Regions from separate parts of the Mesorhizobium sp. M0983 genome, predicted to be linked through region 3. Evidence: predicted binding sites of a transcription regulator. Region 3 holds the regulator's gene; each other region holds the start of a gene.

Region 1 (9,618 bases), on a different contig from region 3:
CAGGAGACTTGCGCCCATGGCGTCGCCGATCATCGATTTTCTGCTGACCCGAAATTCCGCGCCGATCCCGGATTTGAAAGAGCCGGCACCGGGCGATGCGGAGATCGCGACCATGATCGCCGCCGCCTCGCGGGTGCCGGATCATGGCCGGCTGGAGCCCTGGCGTTTCATCCTCTATCGCGGCGAGGCTCGCGTCGAGATCGGCAAGGAGTTGGCAGCACTTGCCGAACAGCGCGAAGGGCCGTTGCCGGAAGGCCGCCGCAACCAGGAATTGGCACGCTTTTCGCGGGCGCCTCTGGTCATCGGCGTGATCTCGATCCCCAGGGAAAATCCAAAGATCCCGCAATGGGAGATGTTCTTGTCCGGCGGCATGGCTGCGATGAACCTGCTGCTTGCCGCCAATGCGCTGGGCTACGGTACCAACATGATCAGCAACTGGTATTCCGACGTGCCAGAGGGCAGGGCGATCCTCGGTCTGGCGCCGCATGAGCGGGTCGTCGGTTTTGTCCATATCGGCTCCTATCAGGGGCCAGCGCCGGAGCGGCCACGGCCCGATCCGGCAAAGCTCTACGCCGACTATTCGGGGCCGTGGGTGGGATAATTTTCGACCCGGAACCAGACCCTAAGCGTCAAGCCCCGCTGCCCTGGCTCGCGCCAGGAGCCGCTCGGCGAGCTTGAGATGCGGCCGGTCGTACATCTTGCCGTCGATGCCGACGACGCCGGGGTTTCCCGCCGCCTTGAATGCCTCGACGATCGCCAGCGAATTTTTCACCGCTTGCGCCGAAGGCGTGAAGGCGGCGTTGATGACCGGCACCTGCGCCGGATGGATCGCCATCTTGCCGGTGAAGCCGTCGCTCTCGGCCTCGGCGCATTCGGCCTCGAAGCCGGCCATGTCGCGAAAATCCGGAAAGACGGTGTCGATCGCCGCGACTTCCGCGGCATTCGCCGCAAGCAGGGTCATGGTGCGGGCGAAGCGGAATACATCCGTGTAGCGGCCATTCGCGTCGCGCGTCGAGCGCGCGCCGATTGCCGCCGACAGATCTTCCGCGCCCCAGGTGACGCCGACAAGCCGCGCGCTTGCCTTGGCGTAGGTCACGGCGGCCAGAACGCCGGCGGCCGTTTCTGTGATGATCGGCAGGATCTTTATCGCGCCGTCCGGCAGGCCGCTTTCAGCTTCGTGCACCCTGAGCTTGGCCGAGAGATGCTGGACATCCAGTCCGCTGTTCGACTTAGGCAGCATGATGCCGTCGGGCTTCACTGGCACGAGCGCCGCCAGATCGTCGTCGGTCAGTCCGGTCGAAAGGTCATTGACGCGCACATAGATCGCGGAGTTGGTTCGGTGCCTGTGCCCGGCGAGGAAACGCGCCGCTGTGTCGCGCGCCAGCCCCTTGTTTTGCGAGGCAATCGAGTCCTCGAGATCGACGATGACCATGTCGGCGCCCGCGCCAAAGCCCTTCTCCAGCTTCTTTTCCGAATCGCCGGGAACGAAGAGCAGGGAACGCATCGGCTATGCCTTTTTCATCATCATGGCTTGCCTCGTGCATCTGGCAACCAGCACGTCGTTCTGGTTATAAGCGCGGTGCTCGAACTCGACGATACCGCGGTCCTGTTTCGACCTGGAATCGCGCACCGAAACCACCGTGGTCTCGACGCGAATCGTGTCGCCATGGAAGACGGGGTGCGGAAACACCGTCTCCTTCATGCCGAGATTAGCGATGGTGGTGCCGACGGTGATGTCGTTGACCGAGATGCCGATCATCAGGCCAAGCGTGAACAGCGAATTGACCAGGGGCTTGCCCCATTCGCTCTTGGCGGCGAAGTCGAAATCGATGTGCAGCGGTTGCGGGTTCAGCGTCATCACCGAAAACAGCATGTTGTCGCTTTCGGTCACGGTCTTGCGCAGCGTGTGCTTGAACACATGGCCGACAACGAACTCCTCAAGGTAAAGGCCGGCCATGGTCTGTCTCCTCCACTGCTTAAGGGTTGATAGGCGTTGCATACCGGGCTCGCAAGCCAGTTAACGAACATGGTGAACCGTTCGTAAACCATTTGTGCCTACGGTCTCGACAAGCGCCAGAAGCGTTCTGGCAAAGGGCGTAAGCAGGCGACATGGTCGTTTCGCATTTCCTGAAATGGATCCACACGGCAAAGGTGTCGGAGCGTGCTGCGGCGGCAAGCGCGCTGGCTCGCGCCTATATCGACTCGGACCTGCCTTTCGAGGACCGCTGCGCTGCCGAGGCGGCGCTGACGTTGCTGCTCGATGACGCATCGTCGAAGGTGCGGCTGGCGATCGCCGACGCGCTTTCCATGAGCCATCATGCGCCGCCGCAGATCGTCAGCGCGCTGGCTTCGGACCAGCCCGAGGTGGCCGCTTTGGTACTGGCGCGCTCGCCGCTGCTTACCGATTCCGACCTGATTGATCGGGTTGCCGGCGGCCAGAAAGCGACGCAGAAGGTGATCGCCGACCGGCCGCGCGTCTCGATGTCGGTTGCGGCAGCGATCGCCGAGGTCGGTGAGCCGGAAGCCTGCACCACGCTGCTCGCCAATAGCGGCGCCGACATCGCATCCGTCAGCTTTCGCCGCATGGCCGAGCGTCACGGCCATCTGCCTCTGGTGCGCGAGGCGCTGATCGCCGACATCCGGCTGCCCGCCGACTGCCGGCATATGCTGCTGGTCAAGCTAGGGGAGATGCTCAAGGGGTCGCCATTGGTGCTGGCGCTGATGGGCGCCGCCAGGGCCGAGCGCATCACGCGCGATGCTTGCGTCAAGGCTTCGGTGACACTGATCGAAGGCACGCGGGCAGAGGAACATACCGCACTTGTCGAACATCTGCGCCTGCGCGGCGACCTGACTGCAAGCTTCGTCATCCGCACCATCGCGCACGGCAAGGTCGACTTCTTTGGTTCGGCGCTGGTCGCGCTCAGCCAGCAGCCCGAGCAACGGGTGAGGGCACTGCTGGCCAGCGGGCATGACATAGCGTTGCAGGCACTGTTCCGCAGCGCCGGGCTTGCCGCTGCCACCCACGCCATCATCCTGCGCGCGCTGAAGGTCTGGCGTGAGGTCGCCAATGGCAAACGCCTCGCCGGCGTCCAGGAAGTCAGTTGGCTGATGCTGAAGGAATTGGGCGGACAGTCCGCCGAAGGCGATCTCGCCGGGCTGGTCAGATCGATCCATCTCGACGCGCTGCGCGAGAACGCACGCGGGCACGCGCTGGCGATCGCGGCTGCCTAAAGCAATTCCAGGAAAAGTGTGAAACGGTTTTCCGACTTGCGTCAAAATAAAAAACTGAGCGGTTCGGCGTTTCCGTGAAACGCGGAACCGTTCCAGGCCTCATCCTTCGCGAAAAATCCGGAAAAGTCTTGCGCACAGTGACAGCCGCCGTCCGCGGCTCGCCTAGCAGAAGACGCTCAGATATCCAGCACTTCCGTCTCGGCGAATTCCGCGCGTTCCTGGATGAAGCGGAAGCGGGCCTCGGGCTTGGTGCCCATAAGTGCGTCGACCGCATCCTTGGTCGCCGCCTCGGCGTCGATGACGTCCACCCTGAGCAGCGTGCGCTTCTTCGGGTCCATGGTGGTTTCCTTGAGCTGGGCGGCCATCATTTCGCCCAGCCCCTTGAAGCGGCCGATTTCGACCTTGCCGCGCCCGGTGAATTCGGTGCGCAGGAGTTCGTCCTTGTGCGCATCGTTGCGGGCATAGGCGACCTTGCCGCCTTGCCGGATCGAATAAAGCGGCGGCACCGCCAGATAGAGATGGCCGCCGCGGACCAGGCTTGGCATCTCCTGGTAGAAAAAGGTGATCAGCAGCGAGGCGATATGGGCGCCGTCGACGTCGGCATCGGTCATGATAATGACCCGGTCGTAACGCAGGTCCTCGTCGCGGTATCTCGAGCGCGTGCCGCAGCCCAAGGCCTGGATCAGGTCGGATATCTGCTGGTTGCCGGCCAGCTTGTCGTTACCGGCGCTGGCGACGTTGAGGATCTTGCCGCGGAGCGGCAGCACCGCCTGACTGGCGCGGTCGCGCGCCTGCTTTGCCGAACCGCCGGCCGAATCGCCCTCGACGATGAAGAGCTCGGCGCCGGCCGCTGCATTCTGCGTGCAATCGGCGAGCTTGCCGGGCAGGCGCAGCTTGCGCACGGCGCTCTTGCGCGACACTTCCTTTTCCTGGCGGCGGCGCACCCGCTCGTCGGCACGCGCGATCACCCATTCGAGCAGTTTCGAAGCTTCCTGCGGATTGTCGGCCAGCCAATGGTCGAACGGGTCGCGGATGGCGCTTTCGACGATGCGGATCGCCTCGATCGTCGCCAGCCTGTCCTTGGTCTGGCCGACGAATTCCGGTTCGCGGATGAACACCGACAGCATGCCCGCCGCCGAGATCATCACATCCTCGGATGTGACGATCGAAGCGCGCTTGTTGCCGACCAGATCGGCATAAGCGCGCAAGCCGCGCGTCAGAACGTTGCGGAAGCCGGCCTCGTGCGTGCCGCCTTCAGCTGTCGGAATGGTGTTGCAATAGGAATTTATAAAACCGTCGCCGCCGAACCAGGTCACCGCCCATTCGAGCGAGCCGTGACCGCCCTGCTTCTCACTCTTGCCGGCGAACATTTCACGGGTCACCTGGAATTCGTCGCCGAGCGAGGCTTTCAGATAGTCCTTGAGGCCGCCCGGAAAATGGAATTCTGCCTTGGCCGGCGTCGTGTCCTTTTCCTTGATCAGCGAGGGATCGCAGGTCCAGCGGATTTCGACACCGCCGAACAGATAGGCTTTTGACCGCGCCATGCGGTAGAGCCGCGCCGGCTCGAACGCAGCACCCTTGCCGAAAATCTGCTCGTCTGGATGGAAGCGGATCTTCGTGCCGCGCCGGTTGTGCACCTCGCCGAGCTGCTCCAGGCCGGTCACCGGAACGCCTCGCGAGAAGCGCTGGCGATAGAGCTTGCGCCCAATCGCAACCTCGACCTCGAGATGGTCGGACAGCGCGTTGACCACGGAAACGCCGACACCGTGCAGGCCTCCCGAGGTCTCGTAGACCTTGCTGTCGAACTTGCCGCCTGAATGCAGCGTGGTCATGATGAGTTCGAGCGCCGGCTTCTTGAATTTCGGGTGCGGATCGACCGGAATGCCGCGGCCGTTGTCGGTTATAGACAGGTATCCGTCGGCGGAAAGCTCGACATCGATGAAGGTAGCATGGCCGGCGACCGCCTCGTCCATCGAATTGTCGATGACCTCGGCGAACAGATGGTGCATCGCCTTGTCGTCGGTGCCGCCAATGTACATGCCCGGGCGGCGGCGCACCGGCTCCAGCCCCTCCAGCACCTCGATATCGGCGGCACTATAGCTCTCGCTGGCATCGCGGGGCGCCGGCCGCTTCGCCGCCTGCACCAGCGGGTCGGCCGGGCGCGCGGCGCGAGCCGGTTGCGGCTGCTTGCCCAAATTGCCGAAAAGATCGTTATTGTCTTCCATGCCGGTCCTGGATTCCGATGCTGCGAATCACCACCCGATACTGCCACGCTTTTTGCGGGCAGGCGACGGAGGTTCCTGTTACGTTCGAGGATAGAGCCTCTTACTGCAAAACCATTCGACAACCAAGCGGCGGAAATGGGGTCGAAGCTTGGAGCATCGACGCTTTGTAAACCTTGTCCGAAGGTTACGCCGCAAGGTTGGCTGAAAAACGATATCCGCGGACTGTCGCTGACCTAGGATGCAGCGAAACCCTCAAGAGGCTGTCGCTTAAGCATGTTGGATTACAGTTCGCTCCTGCTCGCAGCGGCGCTGTCGGGCACGTGCCTCAGCATCACCATGTTTGCGATCTGGTTCACCGCGCCACAGGCACGCTTTGTGCTGACGGTGGCGTGCGGCATTCTTGTGCTCGTCGCACATGTGGTCTTGTTTTGGCATTACACAAGAGATCCAAGCCCCTGGCTTTGCCAGATCGTGCTTGCTCTTCTCAGCCTCGGCTTCCTGATTATCTGCCTGTCGGCCATGCAATATCTCAGCATGCGCGACTATAGGCGCGCCATCTTGCCGACCTTGGCTGCGATGGCTGTTTGCGCGGGCGCGACGTATCTCGGGTTTGATGGTGTCGGCTTCATTGTCACCTATGCGACGGTAACGGCGCTACTCTCGCTTATCGGGGCGATGTTCTGGATTGAGGGTGGTCATGATCGCCGGATATTGCTGGTCGTATCGTTCCTGAGCGGCGTCTGTGCGCTGTCGTTCGGACTTTGCGGCGCGGTCCTGCTGGTCAAGGGCCAGTGGGTGCTCGGCGTAGCACCGGACAATTGGGCCGAGCGGGTGAATTCCGTCGTAGCCGTCGCCTGCATGACCGGGCTTGGCGCATTAACGCTCTCCCTGCACCATTTGCAGGCGCAGATCGAATTGAAGGCCGAGACGATGACCGATCCATTGACCGGGCTGATGAACCGGCGGGCGTTAACGGCACTCTACGGCGAGCGGGTCTTCGGTCCGTTTATGTCCGTCGCCATGTTCGACCTCGACCATTTCAAAAGGACGAACGACGTATTCGGTCATCCGGTCGGCGACCAGGTCCTGCGCCGCTTTGCCGCCGTCATTAGGAAATACGCCAGAACCGGCGTCGACGCCTTCCGGCTGGGCGGCGAGGAATTCGTGCTCGTCATGTCGCGGATGACGGAAGAAAAAGCCTATGACATTGCGAGCAAGATCAGCGTCGCCTTCGGTACGGAAGTCGTGGCCACCCAGCTTGGTCCGTTGCGAAGCACAGTCAGCGGCGGCATCGGCTTTGGTGGGACGAGCGGCACCGGTCTCGATGATGTGCTGGCCGAAGCCGACGCCGCGCTCTATGCGGCAAAGCGCGCCGGGCGAAATCGCGTCATCGCCCGGGACAGGGCGAGCAAGGCCGACGGGCCGGCCTTGCGTTCTGCCTGATTGAGGCTTCTATCTTCTTGTTCGACCATGATCTTGTCCGAAAACCGGATTCCATTCTTCGGGATCATGGTCTACTCCGCCGCACCCAGATATTCCGACAGCGGCGGGCAGGAGCAGACCAGGTTGCGGTCGCCAGCGACGTTGTCGATGCGTGACACCGGTGGCCAGTATTTTGCCGCCGTATCGGCATCGCCGGCGGGGTAGGCCGCTTCCAGGCGCGAATAGGGATGGGTCCACTGGCCGGCCAACGCCTCGGCGGCGGTATGTGGCGCATTGACCAGAGGATTGTCGGCCAAGGGCCATTCGCCCTTCGCCACCTTGGCTGCCTCGCCGGCTATGGCGATCATGGCTTCGCAGAAACGATCCAGCTCGCGCTTGGGCTCGGATTCGGTCGGCTCGACCATCAGCGTGCCGGCCACCGGGAACGACATGGTCGGCGCGTGGAAGCCATAGTCGATCAGCCGCTTGGCGATATCGTCGACGCTGATGCCGGCGCTGTCCTTGAGCACGCGGGTGTCGAGGATGCATTCATGCGCAACGCGTCCGTTGCGCCCCTTGTAAAGCAGGGGGAAATGCTCGCCAAGCCGCGTCGCCACGTAGTTGGCGGAGATGATCGCCGTCTCGGTCGCCTGCTTCAGGCCGGAAGCGCCCATCATGCGGATATACATCCAGGTGATCGGCAGGATCGAGGCGCTGCCGAACGGTGCCGCCGCCACGGCATGGGCCGAGCCTTCGGTGACGTGGCCGGGCAGGTATGGCTTCAGATGCGCCTTGACGCCGATCGGGCCGACGCCGGGGCCGCCGCCGCCATGTGGAATGCAGAAGGTCTTGTGCAGGTTCATGTGGCAGACATCGGCACCGATATCGCCGGGACGGGCGAGGCCGACCAGAGCGTTGAGATTGGCGCCGTCGAAATAGACCTGGCCGCCATGGCTGTGGACGAGCGCACAGAGGTCGCGCGCGCCTTCCTCGAAAACACCATGCGTCGAAGGATAGGTGAACATCAGCGCCGCGAGGTCTTTTGCATGCTCGGCCGCCTTGGTCTGCAAGTCTTCCATGTCGATATTGCCGTCCTCGGTGCAGCGCACGACGACGACACTCATGCCGGCCATGGCCGCACTTGCCGGATTGGTGCCATGCGCCGAGGACGGGATCAGGCAGACGGTGCGATGGCCTTCGCCACGCGACAAATGATAGCCGCGAATGGCGAGCAGCCCTGCATATTCGCCCTGGCTGCCGGCATTGGGCTGCAGGGTCACCGCGTCGAAGCCGGTGATCTCCGCCAGCCAGCCTTCCAGCTCGTCGATCATGGCGCGATAGCCTACCGAATGGCTCGCCGGGGCAAAGGGATGCAGGTTGGCGACATCGGGCCAGCTTACCGGCATCATTTCGGCGGCGGCGTTGAGCTTCATGGTGCAGGAGCCGAGCGGGATCATGGCGCGGTCGAGCGCCAGGTCCTTGTCGGACAGCCGGCGCAAGAAGCGCATCATGTCGGTTTCCGAGTGGTTTTCGCGGAAGACGGGCTGGGTGAGGAACTCCTTGCCGCGCGGTTTTCCTGGCATGGAACTGCCGGCGGCAACGCCGGCCTTGGCGCCGAAAAGTGCTGCGATCGCCTCCAGATCGGCCTCGGTGGAGGTCTCGTCAAAGCTGATGCCGACATGGTCGGCGTCGATGACACGCAGCAGCCGGCCGGTCTTCTCGGCGGCGGCGGCAAGTGCGGCGGCTCTGCCCTTCACTTCCACGGTCACCGTGTCGAAGCGGCTTCCGCCGAGCACCGAAACGCCTGCTGCCTTGAGGCCGGCAGCCAGGCGGTTGGCCAGCGTGTGGACGCGGCCGGCAATCGCCTGCAGCCCGGCAGGGCCATGCCAGATCGCATAGGCCGTCGCTATGTTGGCGAGCAGCGCCTGTGCGGTGCAGATGTTGGAGGTCGCCTTGTCGCGGCGGATATGCTGCTCGCGTGTCTGCAAGGCCAGGCGATATCCGGGACGGCCCTTGCTGTCCGTCGACTGGCCAACGAGCCGGCCGGGCATCAGCCGCGTCAGCCTGTCGGACACGGCGCAATAGGCGGCGTGCGGCCCGCCAAAGCCCATCGGCACGCCAAAACGCTGCATCGGGCCGACGGCGATGTCGGCGCCAAGCCTGGCTGGCGCGTCGGTCAGCGTCAGGCCCAACGGATCGGCAATGAAGACGACCAGCGCGCCGGCAGCGCGGGCCTTGTCGATCGCTGCCTTGTGATTGCCATAGACGCCGAATGTATCGGGCCAGGAGACCAGCAGGGCGGCGGTGTTGTCGTCGATCACCTCGCCGTCGACCTCGATGCCGAGCGGTTCGGCGCGGGTGCGAACGACGTCCAGCGTCTGCGGGTGCGGCGTGCCGGCCAGTGCCACCTTGGTGCGCTTGTCGCGATGATGGCGCAGCGCAATGCCGACCGCTTCGGCCACCGCCGTCGCCTCGTCGAGCAGCGAGGCCGACGCCACCGGCAAGCCGGTCAGCTCGGTGACCAGCGTCTGGAAGTTGAACAGCATTTCCAGCCGGCCCTGGCTGATCTCGGCTTGGTAAGGCGTGTAAGCCGTATACCAGGCCGGGTTCTCGAACAGGTTGCGCTGGATCACCGGCGGCACGTGGACGCCATGATAGCCGCTACCGATGAAGCTCTTCAGCACCGTGTTCTTTGCCATCGTCGCCGCGAGCTCGGTCAGCGCTTCCGCTTCGCTTGCAG
Region 2 (9,618 bases), on a different contig from region 3:
TCGTCGGCCAGCTGTCGGGCGGCGAACGCCAGGGCGTGGCGATCGCCCGCGCCATCTACAAGCAGGCCGACCTGATCATCCTCGACGAGCCGACGACGGCGCTGTCGCTGACCGAAACCGCGAAGGTTTTTCATTTCGTGCGCCAGGTGCGGGCGAGCGGCCGGTCGATCCTGTTCATCGGCCACAACATCCACCACGTCTTCGATATCGCCGACCGCTTCGTGGTGCTCGACCGCGGCAAGGTCGCGCTCAGCGCCGACCGCAGCGAGGTCAAGTCGGCCGAAGACCTCATCAATTTCATGGAAGACGTGGCACATCCCGGCGGATTGCCGGGACTTCGCGACGCCGGGGAGCAGATAGCGCGATGAGCAAGACCATGGATCCCGATCTGCAGACCCCTCTAGGCAGCAGCGATGCCGCCCGAAAGGCATGGAAACACCCGTCCGATAACTGGCTGCGCGGCTTTGTCCTCGACAACCGCGCCGCACTCGGCACGCTTGCCGTGTTCATCGTGATGATGGCGGTGTTCATGATCGCCAATCCGACGGTCTTCACCAGCTGGTATCTCTATAGTTCCGTGCTGACCACGCTGCCTGTGGCGCTGTTCGTGGTGGTGCCGCTCGTCTTCGTCGTCACCTGTGGCGAGATCGACCTGTCGTTTCCGGCGACGATGGGCTTCGCCTCGTGGGTCTTCGCGCTGGTCGTGCAGGCCGGCTACGACCCGTTCGTCGGCATCGCCGCCGCAATCGTCACCGGCATGCTGCTCGGCTTCCTGGTCGGCTCGCTGGTCGTCTATGGCGGGCTGTCGTCGCTGATCGCCACGCTCGGCATGAATTTCCTGCTGCGCGGCCTGATCCAGATCATCAACGAGGGCAGGTCGACCGCGCTGACCGGCCTTGCCGACAGCTGGGCCTACAAGATCTTCTCCAGCCAGCTTTACGGCATCCCGGTGCAGATATTCTGGGCCATCGCCTTCGTCGTGCTGTCGGCGCTGCTCTACAACCGCCATCGCTTCGGTGCCCAGGTCAAGGTGGTCGGCGACAATCCCGACAGCGCCCAGCAGATGGGCATCGATGTCAAGCGCGTCAGGGTGAAAGTGTTCGTCTTCGTCGGTATCGGCGCGGCGATCGCCGGCACGTTCTCGGTAATGATCAACTTCACCTGGTGGCCGACGGCGGGCGACGGATACCTGCTGCCGGTGCTGGCATCGGTGTTCGTCGGAGGCACGCCGACCTGGGGCGGCATCGGCACCGTCGTCGGCGGCGCGATCGGCGCGGTTACGGTGTCCTTCATCCAGACCGGCGTCGTCGCGGCGGGACTGAGCGGCTTCTACGTCCAGTTCTTCAACGGGCTGATCATCATCCTGTCGCTGCTCGGCCATAAGTGGAACCAAGCGCGGTATCGGTGACCGGCGGCCTCAAACCCCCGTGACAAACCCGTCCAGCACGCGTTTCTGGCCGGCCTTGTCGAAGTCGATGGTCAGCTTGTTGCCTTCGATGGCCGAGATGTTGCCGTTGCCGAATTTCTGGTGGAAGACGCGGTCGCCAACGCTGAAGGGGGAGGGCGTGTCGGCGACGGATTTGGCGACCAGCTCGCCGTCGATGGTGCGGCCCTTGATCGAGGTGCGGCCGGCACCGTAGCCCGAGTCGGTTTCGCCATAGCCGATGCGCTCGACCTGGTGGCCGGAGCGCGTGCCCCAATTGCGGTCGGTCGCTTCGGTGCGGTTGGCCTGAGCACGTTGCCAGCCCGGTGTCGCATAGGTGCTGGAGAAGGCGCCGGATTTCTCGGCGCCGTTGTTGCCACCGATGTTATCGAAGCGCGACGCCCCATAAGGATTCTGTCTTCCAGCCCCCTGGCCGCCACGACCGGGAGCGAACGAGCCGCCACCATAGGCATTGCCGTAGCCGCCATAGGAGTTGCCGCTCTCGGCGACCTCGACATGGGCTTCCGGCAGCTCGTCGAGGAAGCGCGACGGGATGGTCGATTGCCAGAGGCCGTGGATGCGGCGGTTGGAGACAAACCAGAGATGCAGGTTCTTCTTGGCGCGGGTCAGGCCGACATAGGCAAGGCGGCGCTCCTCCTCGAGCCCGGACCGGCCACCCTCGTCGAGGGAACGCTGGTGCGGGAACAGGCCTTCCTCCCAGCCGGGCAGGAACACGGTTTCGAATTCGAGGCCCTTGGCCGAATGCAGCGTCATGATGTTGACGGCGTCGAGCTCAGCGTTCTGCTCGGCGTCCATCACCAGCGCGACATGTTCGAGGAAGGAGCGCAGCGATTCATACTCCTCCATGGAGCGTATCAGCTCCTTTAGGTTCTCCAGCCGGCCGGGCGCTTCGACCGAGCGGTCGTTCTTCCACATGTCGGTGTAGCCGCTCTCCTCCAAAATGGTCTCGGCGAGTTCGGTGTGCGGGGTGGTTTCGAGAGCCTTTTGCCAGCGCTCGAAATTGGCTGATACCTCGCGAAGTGCGGCACGCGGCTTCGGCTTCAGCTCGTCGCTTTCGGCCAGTTTTGCCGCCGCCTCCAGCATCGGGATGCGCAGCGCGCGTGCGGTGTCGTGGACCTGGCGGATGGTGGCCTCGCCCAACCCGCGTTTCGGCACGTTGACGATGCGCTCGAAGGCGAGGTCGTCGGCGCCTTGTGCGACGACGCGGAAGAAGGCCAATGCGTCGCGAATCTCGAGCCGCTCATAGAAGCGCGGGCCGCCGATGACGCGGTAATTGAGCCCGAGCGTGACGAAGCGGTCCTCGAATTCGCGCATCTGGAAAGACGCGCGGACGAGAATCGCCATATCGTTCAAATTGTGCTTCTGGCGCTGGTAGGCCTCGATGGTCTCGCCGACGGCGCGGGCCTCCTCCTCGGAATCCCAGGCGGCGTGGACATGCACCTTCTCGTCGTCCTCGGCGATCTTCTCGGTAAACAGCGTCTTGCCGAAGCGGCCCTCATTGTGGGCGATGAGATGCGAGGCGGTGCCGAGGATGTGCGCGGTCGAGCGGTAGTTGCGCTCCAGCCGGATGATGGTGGCGCCGGGGAAATCCTTGTCGAAGCGCAGGATGTTGTCGACTTCGGCGCCGCGCCAGCCATAGATCGACTGGTCGTCGTCGCCGACGCAGCAGATGTTAACTTTGCTTTCGCTCACGGCCGCGCGCGAGCTTCGCTCGCTGGCCTCCGCGGGGGCGGCCTGGCCGGCCGACGCCCGGTCGGGCTTGCGGCCTTCGGCCGAAGAGCGCCCAATCTCCCCCCTCGTGGGGGAGATGTCGGCGGAGCCGACAGAGGGGGGCGCTGTCCCGCCAGCGTTTCCGCCAGGACCATTGGAAGCGTCGCGATCCTTCGCGCCCCCCTCTGTCCTGCCGGACATCTCCCCCGCGAGGGGGGAGATTGGCTTGCCTTGAGGCCGCTGGGCCAGCAGGCGCAGCCACATGTACTGTGCGGTGTTGGTGTCCTGGTACTCGTCGACGAGGATGTAGCGGAAGCGCTTGTGGTATTCCTTCAGCACGTCCGGATTGGCGCGGAAGATGCGGATCGGGTGACATAGGAGATCGCCGAAGTCACAGGCATTCAGCGTCTGCAGCCGCTCCTGATAGGCCTTGTAGAGTTCGCGGCCCTTGCCGTTGGCGAAGGCACGGGCATCGCCCTCGGGGATGTCGGCGGGACCGAGGCCCTTGTTCTTCCAGCCGTCGATCATCTGGGCGAACTGCTTGGCCGGCCAGCGCTTGTCGTCCAGCCCTTCCGCCTGGATGAGCTGTTTGATCAGCCGCACGACATCGTCGGTGTCGAGAATGGTGAAGTCGGATTTGAGCCTGGCCAGCTCGGCATGTCGGCGCAGCAGCTTCACGCCAATCGAGTGGAAGGTGCCGAGCCACGGCATGCCCTCGACATTGCCTTCGCCGATCAACAGGCCGATGCGCTGCTTCATCTCGCGCGCCGCCTTGTTGGTGAAGGTGACGGCGAGGATCTGCGAAGGGAAGGCCTTGCCGGTGGCAAGGATGTGGGCGATGCGGGTGGTCAAGACGCGCGTCTTGCCGGTGCCGGCGCCGGCCAGCACCAGCACCGGGCCTTCGGTGGTTTCCACCGCCAGCCGCTGCTCGGGGTTGAGGCCGTTGAGATAATCGGGCGCGTTGTTTTGATTGCTGCGGGCAGCGATGGCGCGCGCGGCGATGCCCGACGGGGCCACGGGCCGCGCGTTCGGTTCGTCAAAAAAGGGCATGTCTTCCGAAAAGCCGGACATCTCTCCCCGAATGTAGTGATTCGGCAGCGAAAGGCCAGAAGTGTCTCCGTTTTGTTCTCTGTCCAGTCGGTAGACTCACAATCTGAATGGGTCCGCTAACCAAAACGCCGAGCTTGCCGTGGGTCGACGCCGTAAAACGCCGAGCTTGCTTGACAGGGGAAGCGGGCCGGAGAAAGTTGCGTGGGGGCAGGCACGCAATGCGGGGTTGCCCATGGACGCGTCGCGGAGCGCACCAGTCGAAGGAGCACCGTCTTGGCTGTGGTCATCACCTCCCTGATCCTTTTCCTCATCGGCCTGGCGCTTGGCGGCGGCGGCATCTGGCTCGTGACGCTGGGCGGCAGCTGGTATTACGTCATCGCCGGCATAGCTTTCCTGATCGCTGCCTGGCTGCTCTACAGGCGCAGACCCACGGCGCTGTGGCTCTACGCGGCGATCGTGCTCGGCACGCTCGCCTGGGCTGTCTGGGAAACCGGCTTCGACTGGTGGGAGCTCGGCCCGCGCGGCGGCATCATCGTGCTTGTCGCGCTGTGGCTATTGACGCCATGGGCGCGGCGCGGGCTTACCGGTCCCGACGGACGAGCGCCGCTGATCCTCGCGGTGCTGGCATCGCTCGGCGTCGCCGGTTATTCGATGACGACGGACCCAAAGGATATTGCCGGCCAACTCAACACCGACAAGGTGACGCCGACGGCCGAACTCGGCGGCAATGTGCCGGCCGGCGAATGGCACTATTACGGTCGCACGCAATATGGCCAGCGCTATTCGCCGCTCGACCAGATCACCCCCGAAAACGTTGCCAATCTGCAGCCGGCCTGGACCTATCGCACCGGCGACGTGAAAGGGCCCGACGACATCGGCGAGACGACCTATCAGGTGACGCCGCTGAAAATCGCCGACACGCTCTACATCTGCACGCCGCATAATTTCGCCATCGCCATCGATGCCGCGAGCGGCAAGGAGAAATGGCGCTTCGATCCGCAGGTCAAGCTCAACAAGGACCGCCAGCACCAGACCTGCCGCGGCGTGGCTTACTATGCCGATGCCAAGATCGCCGCCGGCCAGCCCTGCGCCACGCGCATCTATCTGCCGACATCGGACGCCCGGCTGATCGCGCTCGACGCGGCGAATGGCCAGGTCTGTCCGACATTTGCCGAGGGCGGCACGCTGAACCTGCTCGCCAACATGCCATATCCGAAGCCGGGCTATTACTATTCGACTTCCGCGCCGCTGATCGTCGCCAACAAGATCATCGTCGGCGGCGCGGTCAACGACAATTATTCGACGCAGGAGCCGTCCGGGGTCATCCGTGCCTACGATGCCGACACCGGCGCGCTGTTATGGAATTGGGATTCCGGCAATCCGGACCAGACGACGCCGCTGCCGCCGGGCCAGACCTACACCAACAACTCGCCCAATATGTGGTCGACGGCGAGCGCCGACGAGAAGCTCGGCCTGCTCTATGTGCCGCTCGGCAACAAGACGCCGGACCAGCTCGGCGCCGGACGCAGCGCCAATGACGAGAAATTCTCTTCCTCGATCACCGCGCTCGATCTCAACACCGGACAATTGCGCTGGGTGCGGCAGACCGTGCATCACGATCTCTGGGACATGGACGTGCCGGCGCAGCCGACGCTGGTCGACATAACCACGGCCAGTGGTGTGGTGCCGGCGCTGGTCGGGCCGACCAAGCAGGGCGACCTCTATGTGCTCGACCGGCGCAGCGGCGAGCCGATCGTTCCGGTCAAGGAAGTGCCGGCGCCGGGCGGCGCGATCGAAGGCGACCATACCTCGCCGACGCAGCCGGTCTCGGACCTCAGCTTCAGTCCGAAGCCACTGACCGGCGCGGATATGTGGGGCATCACCATGTTCGACCAGCTGGCCTGCCGGATCGAGCTTCGGAAGCTGCGGTATGAGGGCCGCTATACGCCGCCGTCGCTGCAAGGCTCGCTGATCTATCCTGGCAATTTCGGCACCTTCAACTGGGGCGGCGTGGCAGTCGATCCGGTCCGGCAGGTGATGTTCGGCATGCCGACATACCTGGCGTTCATCTCCAAATTGGTGCCGCGCGCCGACGTGCCGCCGCCGGGCGATACCAAGGGCAGCGAACAAGGCCTGAACCGCAATGACGGTGCGCCTTACGCAGTGATATTGAAGCCATTCCTGTCGCCGCTCGGCATTCCCTGCCAGGCGCCTCCGTGGGGCTATGTGGCCGGCGCCGACCTTCGGACCGGCAAGATCGTCTACAAGCATCGCAACGGCACCGTCTACGACATGACGCCGCTGCCGCTGCCGTTCAAGGTCGGCGTGCCGGGCATTGGCGGGCCGATGATCACTGCCGGCGGCGTCGCCTTTCTCGGTGCGGCGGTCGACGACTATGTGCGCGCTTATGACCTGACGACCGGCAAACAGCTCTGGCAGGCGCGGCTGCCTGCCGGCGGGCAGTCGACACCGATGACCTACACGGTAGCCGACGGACGCCAGTTCGTCGTCATCGTTGCCGGCGGCCACGGCTCGGTCGGCACCAAGCCGGGCGATTATGTGATGGCCTATACGCTGCCGAAATAGAGAAGTTCCTCAGAGCCCGAGATGCCCTTTCAGGTCGGGTACCGATGCAAGTACCTCGTTGGTCAGCTGCGGGCCGGCGGCTGTCTCGGCCTGCTGGACCAACGCGGCATCAAGGCCATCGTGCAGAGACTTATGGCAGCCCTCACTCAGCCGTGACTGGACCAGCCAGGCTTCGACCCTATGTTGCTGCCGGGGGCCGAAGACCTAGGAGCGCGCCATGACAACACCTGCCGGCCCCGCCAAGCCTGTCATTACCCAGGCGATGATCGATGCCTATGATGAATACACGCATCTGACGCTCGACCGGCGGCGCTTCATGGAGCAGTTGACCAGGCTTGCCGGGTCGGGTGCGGCAGCGGCCGCGATCGCGCCGCTGCTGGCGGCGAATTCGGCCCAGGCGGCAATCGTCGCGGAAAACGATCCGCGCGTGAAAGGCGAGGACATCAGCTATCCAGGCAGCGGCGGCGAGATGAAGGGTTATCTGGTCAAGCCGGCGGGTCAGACCGGCAGGCTGGGCACGGTCATCGTCGTGCACGAAAACCGGGGGCTCAACCCGCATATTCGCGACGTGGCGCGGCGCGTGGCGCTGGAGGGGTTCGTGGCGCTTGCCCCGGACTTCATGACACCGCTCGGCGGCACGCCGGCCGATGAAAACAGGGCACGTGACCTGTTTTCCCAGCTCGATCCAGCACAGGTCGCCACCAATGCCGTCGCAACGGTCGCCTACCTCAAAGGCCACAAGGACGGCAACGGCAAGGTCGGCGCCGTCGGCTTCTGCTGGGGCGGCGGCACGGTGAACATGCTGGCCGTCAACGCGCCGGATCTTGCAGCCGCCGTTGCCTATTACGGCATGCAGCCGAAGGCCGAGGACGTGCCGAAGATCAAGGCGCCGCTCATGCTGCATTATGCCGGGCTCGACACCCGCACCAATGCCGGCATCGACGCCTTCAAGAAGGAACTCGACGCGGCCCATATCGAATATTCGGTCTATGTCTATGAAGGCGCCAACCATGCCTTCAACAACGACACATCGGCGGCCCGTTACGACAAGAAGGCGGCTGACCTCGCCTGGGGGCGGACGATCGCTTTCCTCAAGGAGAAGTTGGCCTGATCAGGCGGGCGCCAGCGCCGGTTTGTGAAGGGCGACGCCGGCCACCACCAGCGCGATGCCGAGGCAGTCAGTGAGGCTCGGCACCTGCCGCAGCACGATGACGCCGATAAACGTCGCGGTAACCGGAAGCAATGACAGCATCAGCGCGAAACTGGAGCGCGGCAGCCGCGACATGGCAAGCTGGTCGCAAATATAGGGAATGACCGACGAGCAGATGCCGACACCGACCGCCGCAAGCAGCAGCGGCGGCGTCGAGAACGCCGGCAGCGCATCGGCAAGACCGATCGGCAGAACGACGAGAAGGGCGACCGCCATGGCGGCACCCAGCCCGGCGATGCCATCGCCAGCGTCGGCGCGCGCGACGCGGTGGCCGAGCACGATATAGAAGACGAACAGCGCGCCATTGAGGAAGGCCCAGAACAGGCCGACAGGATCGCTCGACCATTTGACGTCGATGAGCAGCAAGGTGCCGGCGACGGCGATTGCAAGGGCGGCGAGATTGCGCGGGCTTCTGAGGCCGACAAGCGCGACGCCGATGGTGCCGACGAATTCGATCGCCGCTACCAGCGAGATCGGCAGCCGGTCGAGCGCCAGGTAAAACGAGCAATTCATCACCCCAAGGCAGACGCCGAAACCCACAAGCAACAACCGCGTCGAGCGATCGGCGCGGGCGAAGACCGCCCATGGTCGGGTCAGCGGGGCAAAGACCAGTGCCGCGGTGGCGATGCGCAGCCACGCCATGCCGAGCACGCCGACATGCGAGAAAAGCAGGACTGCGAAAGCGGGGCCGAGATAGTGGAACACGGCGCTGACGCCGAACCACAGATGGGGCGGCACCGAGCTTGCCAAGGTAAAAGCCGGGCCGGCGAGTGCCGGACTTGCTGCTGGGGCTTGCGTCCGATCTTCCATGGGGTCAGTATCGCAGGCGATTTTTGCCGTTGATATGGATGATGGCCGGGCATTGCGGCTATTCCCTTTTCGAAAGCAAGGAGTATTCCGCTGAAACGCCTTCGAAATGAAAATACCGATCTGGATCCGGCGGATCTAAAAATCCTGCGCCTGCTGGAGGAGGATGCGCGCACCAGTATTGCCGAACTGGCGCGCTCAGTCGGCCTGTCGGCGCCGAGCGTCGCCGAGCGCATCAAGCGGCTGCAGGAAAGCGGCGTGATCGAGGCCTATACGGTGCGGATTAATCCGGCCGCGCTCGGCATGAAGCTGTCGGCATGGCTGCGCATCAGGCCGGTGCCGGGGCAACTCGCCGTCGTGGCCGAAATCATCCGCGACCTGCCGGAAATCGCCCAATGCGACCGGGTCACCGGCGAAGACTGTTTCATCGCGCTGGCCCATGTCGGCTCGGTCGCCGAGCTCGAGCGGGTGATCGACCGGATCATTCCCCATGCGATGACCAATACGGCGATCATCCAGTCGACGCCGGTAGTGGCACGCTCGCCGCTAGGGGCGGTGAAGCGCCCGGCCTGATGCTAGATTTAAATCTGCGACGTCAGCTCGACCGGGAAATCGTCATTGTCGGCGTCGCGCATGGCGGCGAGGCTGCGGTTGTCCAGCACCTCTGCGATCGCCTGACGCACCTCCAGCATCATGTGCCGGACCTGGCAGGTCGCCTCGTCGCAATCCTCGCAGCGCTGGTATTGTGTGCGGCTGGCGCAAGGGATCGGCGCCAGCGGCCCGTCGAGGACACGCACGACATGGCCGATCT
Region 3 (9,618 bases):
GTTCAGCATCCAGGATTCCTCGATGCTGAAAATGCTGGCCGATGCCAACGGGCTGATCGTCCGTGCGCCGTTCACGCCCGCCGCGGCGGCGGGCGCCGCTTGCGACGTGCTGATGCTACGCTGAACCTGCCTCACTCCGAGATCAAGGTCCGGGTCAGCGGATGGTCTGGATCGGCCAAACCGTCGATGATGTTGAAATGATGCCGGTCAGGCTCGACCACCGAACTGGTCGCGGCACCCAGGCCGATCCAGATGTTGGCCAGCAACGCGCTCTGGCGCAGGAATTCGGCGCGCTCGCCGCCGCCGGCCCAGCAGGTCAGGCGGGCCTTGTCCATCGGGCGCAGCAGCACCGGGCTTTCGGCCTGCGCCTCGGCCTCATCGATCGCCAGCGTCTCGTTCATGCCGGTGCGCATGATCGGGCGCAAATCGTGCACACCCGAGATCGATACGACATGGCGAATGCGCCGGACAATTTCGGGCGCCAGCGGCGTCGTCGTCGTAACCATCCGGCTAACAAGATGGCCACCGGCCGAGTGTCCGGTCAGCATCAGCGGCCCTGCGACCATCCCCGCCGCCTTGCCGATCGCCGCGCCGACTTCCTTGACGATGCCGCCAATGCGCATCTGCGGACAGAGCGTGTAGGACGGCATCGCCACGGCATAGCCGCGATCAACAGCGCCAGCGGCAAGATGCGACCAGAAACTCTTGTCGAATGCCATCCAGTAGCCGCCATGGACGAACACCACGAGCCCCTTGGGCTTGGTGGCCGGCAGGAAAAGATCGAGCCGGTTGCGTGGGCCATGGCCATAGGCCATGTCGAGCCGCGCCCGGCCCTCGGTCGAAAGCACGTCGCGAAAAACCCGCGCGGGCTCGACCCAGGCCGCCGGCCAGCGATCGCTGCCGGCTATGTTGGCGCCGTTGGCATAGGCGTTGTCCCAATCGGCAATGTGACGTTCGAACACCCTGCGCCCTCCCCTGGCAATATGGCCTTGCAACGAGCGTGAGCATCGCGCGGGGCGTCGTCGCCAGCCTCACGATTCCAGCTCTCGCATCAATCTCAAGTGACAGCCGCCTTGATGGCGAAGCGCGCATCCTTCCACGCACCGGTGCGCAGGATGTCCTCAAGCACTTCGACGGCCTGCCAGACATCGGCATAGCCGACATAGAGCGGGGTGAAGCCGAAGCGCATGGTCGATGGCGCGCGAAAATCGCCGATCACGCCACGTTCGATCAGCGCGCGCATGATCTGGTAGCCATGCTCGTGCATGAATGAAATCTGGCTGCCGCGTTTTTCCCCGTCGCGCGTGCTTTCGAGCGTTAGCCCGTAAGTGCCGCACTTTGCCTCGACGAGCTCGATGAACAGATCAGCCAGCGCGATGCTCTTCTTGCGCACCGCCGTCATGTCGACATCGTTCCAGATGTCGAGCGCGCCCTTCAGCGTGCGCATCGACAGGACCGGCTGGGTGCCGCACAGAAACCGGCGGATGCCGGTGCCGGCCGCATAGCCTGGCTCGAAGGCGAAGGGCCGTGCATGGCCCCACCAGCCGGTGAGCGGCTGCTGGATGTCGGCAAGATGCCGCTCAGCCGCATAGATGAAGGCAGGCGCGCCCGGTCCGCCATTCAGATATTTGTAGGTGCAGCCAACGGCAAAATCGGCGTTTGCCGTGTCGAGCTCGACTGGCATCGCACCGGCGGTGTGGCAGAGATCCCAGACGATCATCGCCCCGGCTTCCTGGGCCCTGCGCGTCAGCGCCGGCATGTCGCGCAGTTCGCCCGACTTGTAGTTGACGTGGTTGACCAGCACCACGGCGGTGCGTTCGTCGATCAGCTCTTCGATGCTCGGCGCGTCGACCCCCGAGAGGCACAGCAGCGTATCTTTTCGCGTCGAAACCACACCCTCAGCCATGTAGAGGTCTGTCGGAAAACTGTCGCCCTCGGCGACGATGACCTGCCGCTCCGGCCGCATGGCCATGGCGGCGTGCAGCAGCTTGTAGATGTTGACCGATGTCGTGTCGCAGACCACCGTCTGGCCGGCCGCGGCACCGATCAGGCGCCCGAGCTGGTCGCCGAGTTCGAGCGGCATGTTGAACCAGCCGGCCGTGTTCCAGGCGCGGATGAGATCATGCGCCCATTCTTCGGTCGCTGCCTTGCTCAATTCATCGAAAGCTGCACGCGAAGCGGCCCCTAGCGAATTGCCGTCGAGATAGATCACTCCTTGCGGCAGCACAAAGCGGTCGCGCATCGCGCGCAGCGGATCTGCAGCATCCATCGCCCTTATGGCAACGAGATCGCGAATTCCTGTCATGATTTGTCTGCTCCCCCAAGATTCACCGCAACGCCGGACACGCATCGACGGCATCCATCGGTCACGAGCGGTTCTCCATTACCTGGTATCGCGCAGCAAGGCTCCACCGGCGACAAGTTGCCTGACCACGCGGTGGAAACCAGGAGCCAAGCCAACCCAAGGTTGGCGTTTTGAGTTCGTTTCGTTCACGGTGCATTGACCAAACCGCACAGTCGATACGGCTTCAATTCCGTGCCCTTTGCCGGCTGACGGCCGATACCAGTGCCGCCTTCTGGGAACCCAGAGGCCGCAAACGAAAGCAGAATCAAGGCGATGACGCCCGCGGCGGTGAAAATGCAGCGTTCCGGTTTGGTGAGTGGTATCGTTTCCCGAGCCCTAACACATTCATTAAACTTTAAACAGTTGCGGAACACAACTGGAACAGATAGTGTTTGTTCTGGGTTTGTTTTCTGATTCTGTTGGGGGTCGCTATGCTGACACGCAAACAACACGAACTGCTTATGTTCATCCACGAAAGGCTGAAGGAAAGCGGTATCCCGCCCTCCTTCGACGAGATGAAGGAAGCGCTCGACCTGGCTTCCAAATCGGGAATCCACCGGCTGATTACGGCGCTGGAGGAGCGCGGCTTCATTCGCCGTTTGCCCAACCGGGCCCGTGCACTGGAGGTGCTGCGCCTGCCCGATTCGATCGCCCCCGGCCTAAATGCGGCACGCAAGTTCTCGCCGAGCGTCATCCAGGGCAGTCTTGGGCAAGGTCCTCGGCAGGGCAAGCCGACATCGTCGCGCATGCCTGCAGCCGGCAATGACGACGATGTCGTCGCCGCCGTGTCGATCCCGGTGATGGGCCGCATCGCCGCCGGTGTGCCGATCGATGCCATCCAGCACCAGACGCATTCGATCTCGGTGCCGCCGGACATGATCATGGGCGGCGAGCATTATGCGCTGGAGGTCAAAGGCGATTCGATGATCGAGGCTGGCATTTTCGACGGCGACACGGTGATCATCCGCAATGCCGATACGGCGAGCCCCGGTGAGATCGTGGTGGCACTGGTCGACGAGGAAGAAGCGACGCTGAAGCGGTTCCGCCGCAAGGGCGCCTCGATCGCCCTGGAAGCCGCCAATCCGGCCTACGAGACGCGCATCTTCGGACCAGACAGGGTCAAGGTGCAGGGCAAGCTCGTTGGGCTGATCCGCCGCTACTGAGCTGCGCCCTTGGCGCCGGCTTTTGGCTTGTCGGCTCTGCGGTATGGCGGCATGCCCCGCGCCGCGCGGGAAAATTTCCGCTGCACGTGCCAGGGCCGGTATGATTTTTCGACGGCGAAGCGGATTTCGGCGCGTGTTGCCGCTTGTGGATCGAAATAGACGGCCGCACTTCCCGCGCGCGCCAGTTGCCGTTTGGTGACGACGAGGACCAGCCGGTCGTAGTAGCAGGGATTATGGGCGGTGGCGTCGTCGATGACGATCAAGCTGGCAAAGGCGCAGGCTGGCCGTGCAGTATCGCGGTCATTGGCTAGCGCGATGATCGCGCCGGATGGATGCCTGGCAAGGCAGAGACCGTCCGTGCAAATGAACGGCATGCCCGGCGGTAAGTCGGCCGGATCGGCAATGTCGAATTGCGGATCGTTCTTTCCAGGTGTTTCCGGCGCGACGATAGCCTCTGATGTGAGCGCGCGTTTCCAGTTGTCGATGGTGAACTCATTCGGGCGTGCCCGGTTGACCGCGAGTTCACCGCTGCCGATCGGCAGCGCGACGAGCCGTGCGTCCTCCGAGATCAATACATCGGGTACGCGCGTCTGCGTTGTCGTTAGCAAGCCGGCGAGCGCAAAAGGAAGGGCCACGAGCCGCAACCAGGTCGTCGCCATGCTGGCAATGACGAGGGCGATCGTCACCAAAAGGACAGATCTCAGCGAAATCAGCCCGACCGCATCGATCGGCGAGCGCTCGGAGATCCACCCGGACAGGGCGATCATCGCCGTCAGCCCCTTGCCCATCACGTAGAGGAAAGGCCCATCCGCGCCGAACGGCATCGCCAGCGCACTGAGGACGGCGAAGGGCATGACGACCAGTGAGATGATAGGCATGATGGCCAGATTGGCGAACAGGCTGAGCGGCGCCACGCGCTGGAAATGCCATATGGCGAAAAGCGCCGTGGCGCTCCCTGCAATGATCGAGGTCATCGCCAGGCCGCCCATGCCCAGCAGTACCTTTCTAGTGGCAAAGCGTAGCGGCGACCGCCGGGGCGGCGGCGTGGTGGCCCCGCCGGCGCGGTAATCGGACCAGCCTGCATAGGCGCCGACAAGGGCCGCCGTCGCGGCGAAGGACATCTGGAAGCTCGGACCGACCACCTCGTGCGGCGACACCAGAATGACCGCGATGGCCGAGATCGCCAGGTTGCGCATGGTGAGCGCGGCCCGGTCGAACAGCACGGCGATAAGCATCACCGCCAGCATGATGAAGCTGCGTTCGGCCGCCACCACAATGCCGGAAAAGACGAGGTAGGCCGCAATCGAAAAAAGCGCGGCGGCCGCGGCATATTTCTTGACCGGCCGTCGCGATGAGAAATCGGGAAACAACGCAAAGGTGCCGCGTAGCAGCGCCATGATGGTGCCGGCGACCAACGCCATATGCAGCCCCGAGATGGAGATGATGTGATAGATGCCTGTACGCCGCATCGCTTCGTTGATCTCCTCGGGAATGCCGGCGCGCACGCCGACGATCAGCGCAGCAGCAATCTCGCCCTCGGCGCCGCCGATGCGGCTGCGGATATGGTCGGCGATGGATTCGCGCGCGTCTTCGATCGAGGAAGAAAGCCGCGCGGCAAGCGGCATGCTGCCCGACGACACGACTTTCGGATTGCCGAGAAAAAAGCCGCTGCCGCCGATACCGGCGAAATAGCTGTCGAAGGAGAAATCATAGCTGTCGGGCCGCACCGGCCCGGTCGGCGGCAGCAGCCGCACATAGCCGGCGATCTCGGAACCGGCGGTCAGCTCAGCCGGTATTTTCATCGCCGAAACGCGGACCCGTTCCGGCATGTAGCGCAGTGTCGGCCTGGCGGTTGAGATCACATCGATCGTCAGCCTGATGCGGCCGCTCGCCATGGGCTCGAACGATACGACGCGACCCGTGAGGCGCGTTGAGATTTCGGAACCGAGCATATGCGTTCCGACACGCCAGGTCTCGACCTTGGCGGCAAGCACGCCAAGCGCGCAGAGCAACGCCGCCATGAAGCACAGGCGGGTTCTGGGCCACGACCGCGAGGCGACGGCACAGAGGGCTGCCAAGGCGACGATTGCGATCGGCTGTGGAAAGGCCGGCTCCACCGCCAGCGCAAAATATACGATCACCCCGCATGCGAGGAACACCGGCACCAGCAGGAAGGCAACCCCACGGTCGAGCTCCAGGCCGACCGCCGAGGTTACGCCGTTGCGGATACGGGACGGTGACGGGAGGCGGAAACGCCGGCGTAGGCGCACGATGGGCTCGGCCGCGGGCACGAGAACCGTTGCTGGGTCGCTCGCCGGCAGCGACGGGGCATCAAAGCGTGGAACCGGCAGCAATGCGGGTGCCGGCAGGACAGGCACGGGCGCGGCAAACAGCAAGCGTTCGCTGACGCCGCTGCCAACGTCCTCGCCCTCGCCCGCACCACGGCCTCGCACAGCCATCGGGTCTGCCCCTTGCGCCCTCGACCTCCTATGCTACATGAACGCGCAACGCGCGAAAGTCCGCAAACCCACTTCCTTCGCCTGCCTGAGAGTTCCATGCCCGACAAGGTCGTCACCCGTTTTGCCCCCTCGCCCACCGGCTATCTGCATATTGGCGGGGCGCGCACGGCGCTGTTCAACTGGCTGTATGCCAAGCACACAGCCGGCACGATGCTGCTGCGCATCGAGGACACCGACCGCGAGCGTTCCACCGATGCGGCAACCGCGGCCATCCTCGACGGGCTTTCCTGGCTTGGCCTGACATGGGACGGTGAGCCGGTGTCGCAGTTCGAGCGTGCGCCGCGCCATCGCGAGGTGGCCGAGGAACTCGTTCGCATGGGCAAGGCCTATTATTGTTACGCGACGCCTGCCGAGTTGGAGGCAATGCGCGAGAGCGCACGAGCCAAGGGGCTGCCTCCCCGCTATGACGGCCGCTGGCGCGACCGCGACCCCTCCGAGGCGCCGGCCGGCGCCAAGGGGGCGATCCGCATCAAGGCGCCGACAGACGGCGAGACGGTTGTGCATGACCGCGTCCAGGGCGACGTGCGCTTTCCCAACAAGGATCTCGACGATTTCATTATTCTGCGCTCGGACGGCAACCCGACCTACATGCATGCCGTCGTCGTCGACGATCACGACATGGGCGTCACCCACATCATCCGCGGCGACGACCATTTGACCAACGCCGCCCGCCAGACGGTGATCTACCATGCCATGGGGTGGGAGGTGCCGTCGATGTCGCATATCCCGCTGATCCACGGTGCCGACGGCGCCAAGCTGTCGAAACGGCACGGTGCGCTCGGCGTCGAGGCCTATCGCGCCATGGGCTACCTGCCGGAGGCGCTGCTCAATTATCTGGCGAGGCTTGGCTGGAGCCACGGCGACGATGAGATCATGTCGATCGCCAACATGATCGCATGGTTCGACATTGGCGACGTCAACAAGGGCGCCGCCCGTTTCGACTTCGCCAAGCTCGAGGCGCTGAACGGCGTGCACATGCGCCGCATGAACGACGCGGCGCTGCTCGACATCTTCATCGCCACTCTGCCCTATCTCGACGGCGGTCCGGCGATCGCAGCTAGCCTCGACGACAGACGCAAGGCGCAATTGCTTGCCGCTTTGCCAGGCCTGAAGGAGCGCGCCAAGACGCTGGTCGAACTTGTTGAAGGGGCTGCATTCCTGTTCGTCGAGCGGCCGATGCCGGTCGACGAGAAGGCGGCGGCGCTGCTCAGCGGTGAGGCGCGCGCGATCCTGCGGGGCGCTCATGCGGCACTGGCCACGATTTCGGACTGGTCTGCCGCCTCGGCGGAAGCCGCGATCCGCGACTATGCGCAGGCCGGCGGCCACAAACTCGGCGCCGTGGCCCAACCTCTGCGCGCCGCGCTCACCGGCAAAAGCACCTCGCCCGGCGTCTTCGATGTGCTGGCCGTGCTTGGCCGCGAGGAAGGCCTGGCGCGGATTGCCGATCAAATCGATTAGGAAACTGGCCCAAGAAGATTGGCATTGAAAGGTGTGTTTCGCAGTGCAACATTGGGTCTTGGCCTAATCTGGCGCGCAGATTCAATTGCGGGCGCAAATGTGCGTATTCCGATGCTTTTGACGTGTTGGGTTCAATGTTTTGCCGTTGCCGGCCTGAGGAAACAAAAAGGAGTTTGCTATGACCGAACCTGCGACAAAGATGGAATTTGGCGGCAAAACCCAGGCGTCGACGGCAAAACTGGAACTCGACGGCAAAACCCATGAATTCAAGATACGAAGTGGTTCGGTAGGACCTGATGTCATCGACATCGGTTCGCTCTACAGCACCACCGGCGTATTTACCTACGATCCCGGTTTTACGTCGACGGCGAGCTGCGAATCGGAAATCACCTTCATCGATGGCGATGCCGGTATTCTCTTGCACCGCGGCTACCCGATCGACCAGCTGGCCGAGCACGGCGACTTCCTCGAAGTCTGCTATCTCTTGCTCTACGGAGAACTACCGACCAAGGCGCAGAAGGACGATTTCGACTACCGGGTGACGCGCCACACCATGGTGCATGAGCAGATGTCGCGCTTCTTCACCGGCTTTCGCCGCGATGCCCATCCGATGGCGGTGATGTGCGGCGTGGTCGGCGCGCTGTCCGCCTTCTATCACGATTCCACCGATATCTCGGACCCTTATCAGCGCATGGTCGCCTCGATGCGGCTGATCGCCAAGATGCCGACGATCGCGGCGATGGCGTATAAATACCACATCGGCCAGCCGTTCATTTATCCGAAGAACGAACTGAATTTCGCAGCCAACTTCCTGCATATGTGCTTCGCCGTGCCTTGCGAGGAATACAAGATCAATCCGGTGCTGGCGCGCGCGATGGAGCGCATCTTCATCCTGCACGCCGACCACGAGCAGAACGCCTCGACCTCGACCGTCCGCCTCGCCGGCTCGTCGGGCGCCAATCCCTTTGCCTGTATCGCTGCCGGCATCGCCTGCCTGTGGGGTCCTGCACATGGCGGAGCCAACGAGGCAGCCCTGAACATGTTGGGCGAGATCGGCCATGTCGATCACATCCCGGAATTCATTGCGCGCGCCAAGGATAAGAACGATCCGTTCCGATTGATGGGCTTTGGCCACCGCGTTTATAAGAACTACGATCCGCGCGCCAAGATCATGCAGAAGACCGCGCACGAAGTCCTGGGCGAGCTCGGCATCAAGGACGATCCGCTGCTCGACATCGCCATGGAGCTGGAAAAGATCGCGCTGACCGATTCCTATTTCATCGAGAAGAAGCTCTACCCCAACGTCGATTTCTATTCCGGCATCACGCTGAAGGCGCTGGGCTTCCCCACTACCATGTTCACCGTGCTGTTCGCGGTTGCCCGCACCGTCGGCTGGATCGCGCAGTGGAAAGAGATGATCGAGGACCCGCACCAGAAGATCGGCCGTCCGCGCCAGCTTTATACCGGTGCGCCGGAACGGGATTACGTGCCGATCGCGAAGCGGTGAAGGTAGCGAGTAGCGAGTAGCGAGTAGCGAGTAGCGAGTAGCGAGTAGCGAGTAGCGAGTAGCGAGTAGTAGCTGAAGCAGCTTGGCTGTTACGGCCAGCACCATTTCCTATTCGCTACTCACTACTCGCTCACTTCCTCACCATGCCCATCACCACCCCCGCCGCCATCTCGCCTGACGGCTTGTCGGTTGCCATACGCCCGGCGATGTCGGCAAAACCGTCCTTCTGCCAGGCGCGGTAGGCGGTATCGGAGAATAGCGCCTCCAGCTGGCGCGCCAGATAATGCGGACGCACATATTGGTTGTAGTGTTCCGGCACGACCGGCCGGTCGGCGATGAGATTGGGCAAGGCTGCGCTCCAAACTTTGATCAGTCCCTGCGCCATGCGCATGACCGGATCGAGCCGGTAGCAGGAGATCATCGGCACGCCCGCCAGTGCCAGTTCCAGCGATACCGTCCCCGACGCGATCAGCGCCGCATCGGCCTTGCCGAAGGTCTGCCATTTGCGTTCGGCATCAAGGATGATCTCCGGCTTCTCGTTCCAGCTCGCGACCGAGGTCCTGACCAGGTCGGCGACGTGCGGCACCGTCGGCAACAGCAAGCGCAAGCGGTGCCCGCGCGCCCGCA

The links. The regulator LexA, encoded in region 3, represses DNA repair genes until DNA is damaged. The targets are predictions, from matches to a motif close to TGTTCNNNNTGTGTTCNG.
Region 1: a site for LexA is predicted at 5,527-5,544, ahead of parE (DNA topoisomerase IV subunit B). Genes of this name have one in related genera too.
Region 2: a site for LexA is predicted at 4,267-4,284, ahead of NKH71_RS01350 (ATP-dependent helicase). Genes of this name have one in related genera too.

Annotation. Positions count from the first base shown of each region.
Region 1 is NZ_JAMYNH010000012.1:80,654-90,271, reverse strand. Features, by position in the region: gene NKH71_RS21565 (hypothetical protein) at 1-33, opposite strand, end outside; gene NKH71_RS21560 (nitroreductase family protein) at 17-601, shown strand; gene NKH71_RS21555 (HpcH/HpaI aldolase/citrate lyase family protein) at 623-1,504, opposite strand; gene NKH71_RS21550 (MaoC family dehydratase) at 1,508-1,957, opposite strand; gene NKH71_RS21545 (DUF2336 domain-containing protein) at 2,110-3,231, shown strand; gene parE (DNA topoisomerase IV subunit B) at 3,408-5,456, opposite strand; gene NKH71_RS21535 (GGDEF domain-containing protein) at 5,730-6,899, shown strand; gene gcvP (aminomethyl-transferring glycine dehydrogenase) at 6,971-9,618, opposite strand, start outside.
Region 2 is NZ_JAMYNH010000001.1:239,708-249,325, forward strand. Features, by position in the region: gene NKH71_RS01340 (ATP-binding cassette domain-containing protein) at 1-368, shown strand, start outside; gene NKH71_RS01345 (ABC transporter permease) at 365-1,408, shown strand; gene NKH71_RS01350 (ATP-dependent helicase) at 1,418-4,225, opposite strand; gene NKH71_RS01355 (glucose/quinate/shikimate family membrane-bound PQQ-dependent dehydrogenase) at 4,478-6,790, shown strand; gene NKH71_RS01360 (dienelactone hydrolase family protein) at 7,008-7,901, shown strand; gene NKH71_RS01365 (EamA family transporter) at 7,902-8,810, opposite strand; gene NKH71_RS01370 (Lrp/AsnC family transcriptional regulator) at 8,901-9,380, shown strand; gene NKH71_RS01375 (RrF2 family transcriptional regulator) at 9,389-9,618, opposite strand, start outside.
Region 3 is NZ_JAMYNH010000018.1:85,389-95,006, forward strand. Features, by position in the region: gene NKH71_RS25865 (molybdopterin molybdotransferase MoeA) at 1-124, shown strand, start outside; gene NKH71_RS25870 (hormone-sensitive lipase) at 132-962, opposite strand; gene kynU (kynureninase) at 1,058-2,305, opposite strand; gene NKH71_RS25880 (hypothetical protein) at 2,491-2,817, opposite strand; gene lexA (transcriptional repressor LexA) at 2,776-3,507, shown strand; gene NKH71_RS25890 (ComEC/Rec2 family competence protein) at 3,501-5,966, opposite strand; gene gltX (glutamate--tRNA ligase) at 6,063-7,484, shown strand; gene gltA (citrate synthase) at 7,663-8,991, shown strand; gene lpxB (lipid-A-disaccharide synthase) at 9,122-9,618, opposite strand, start outside.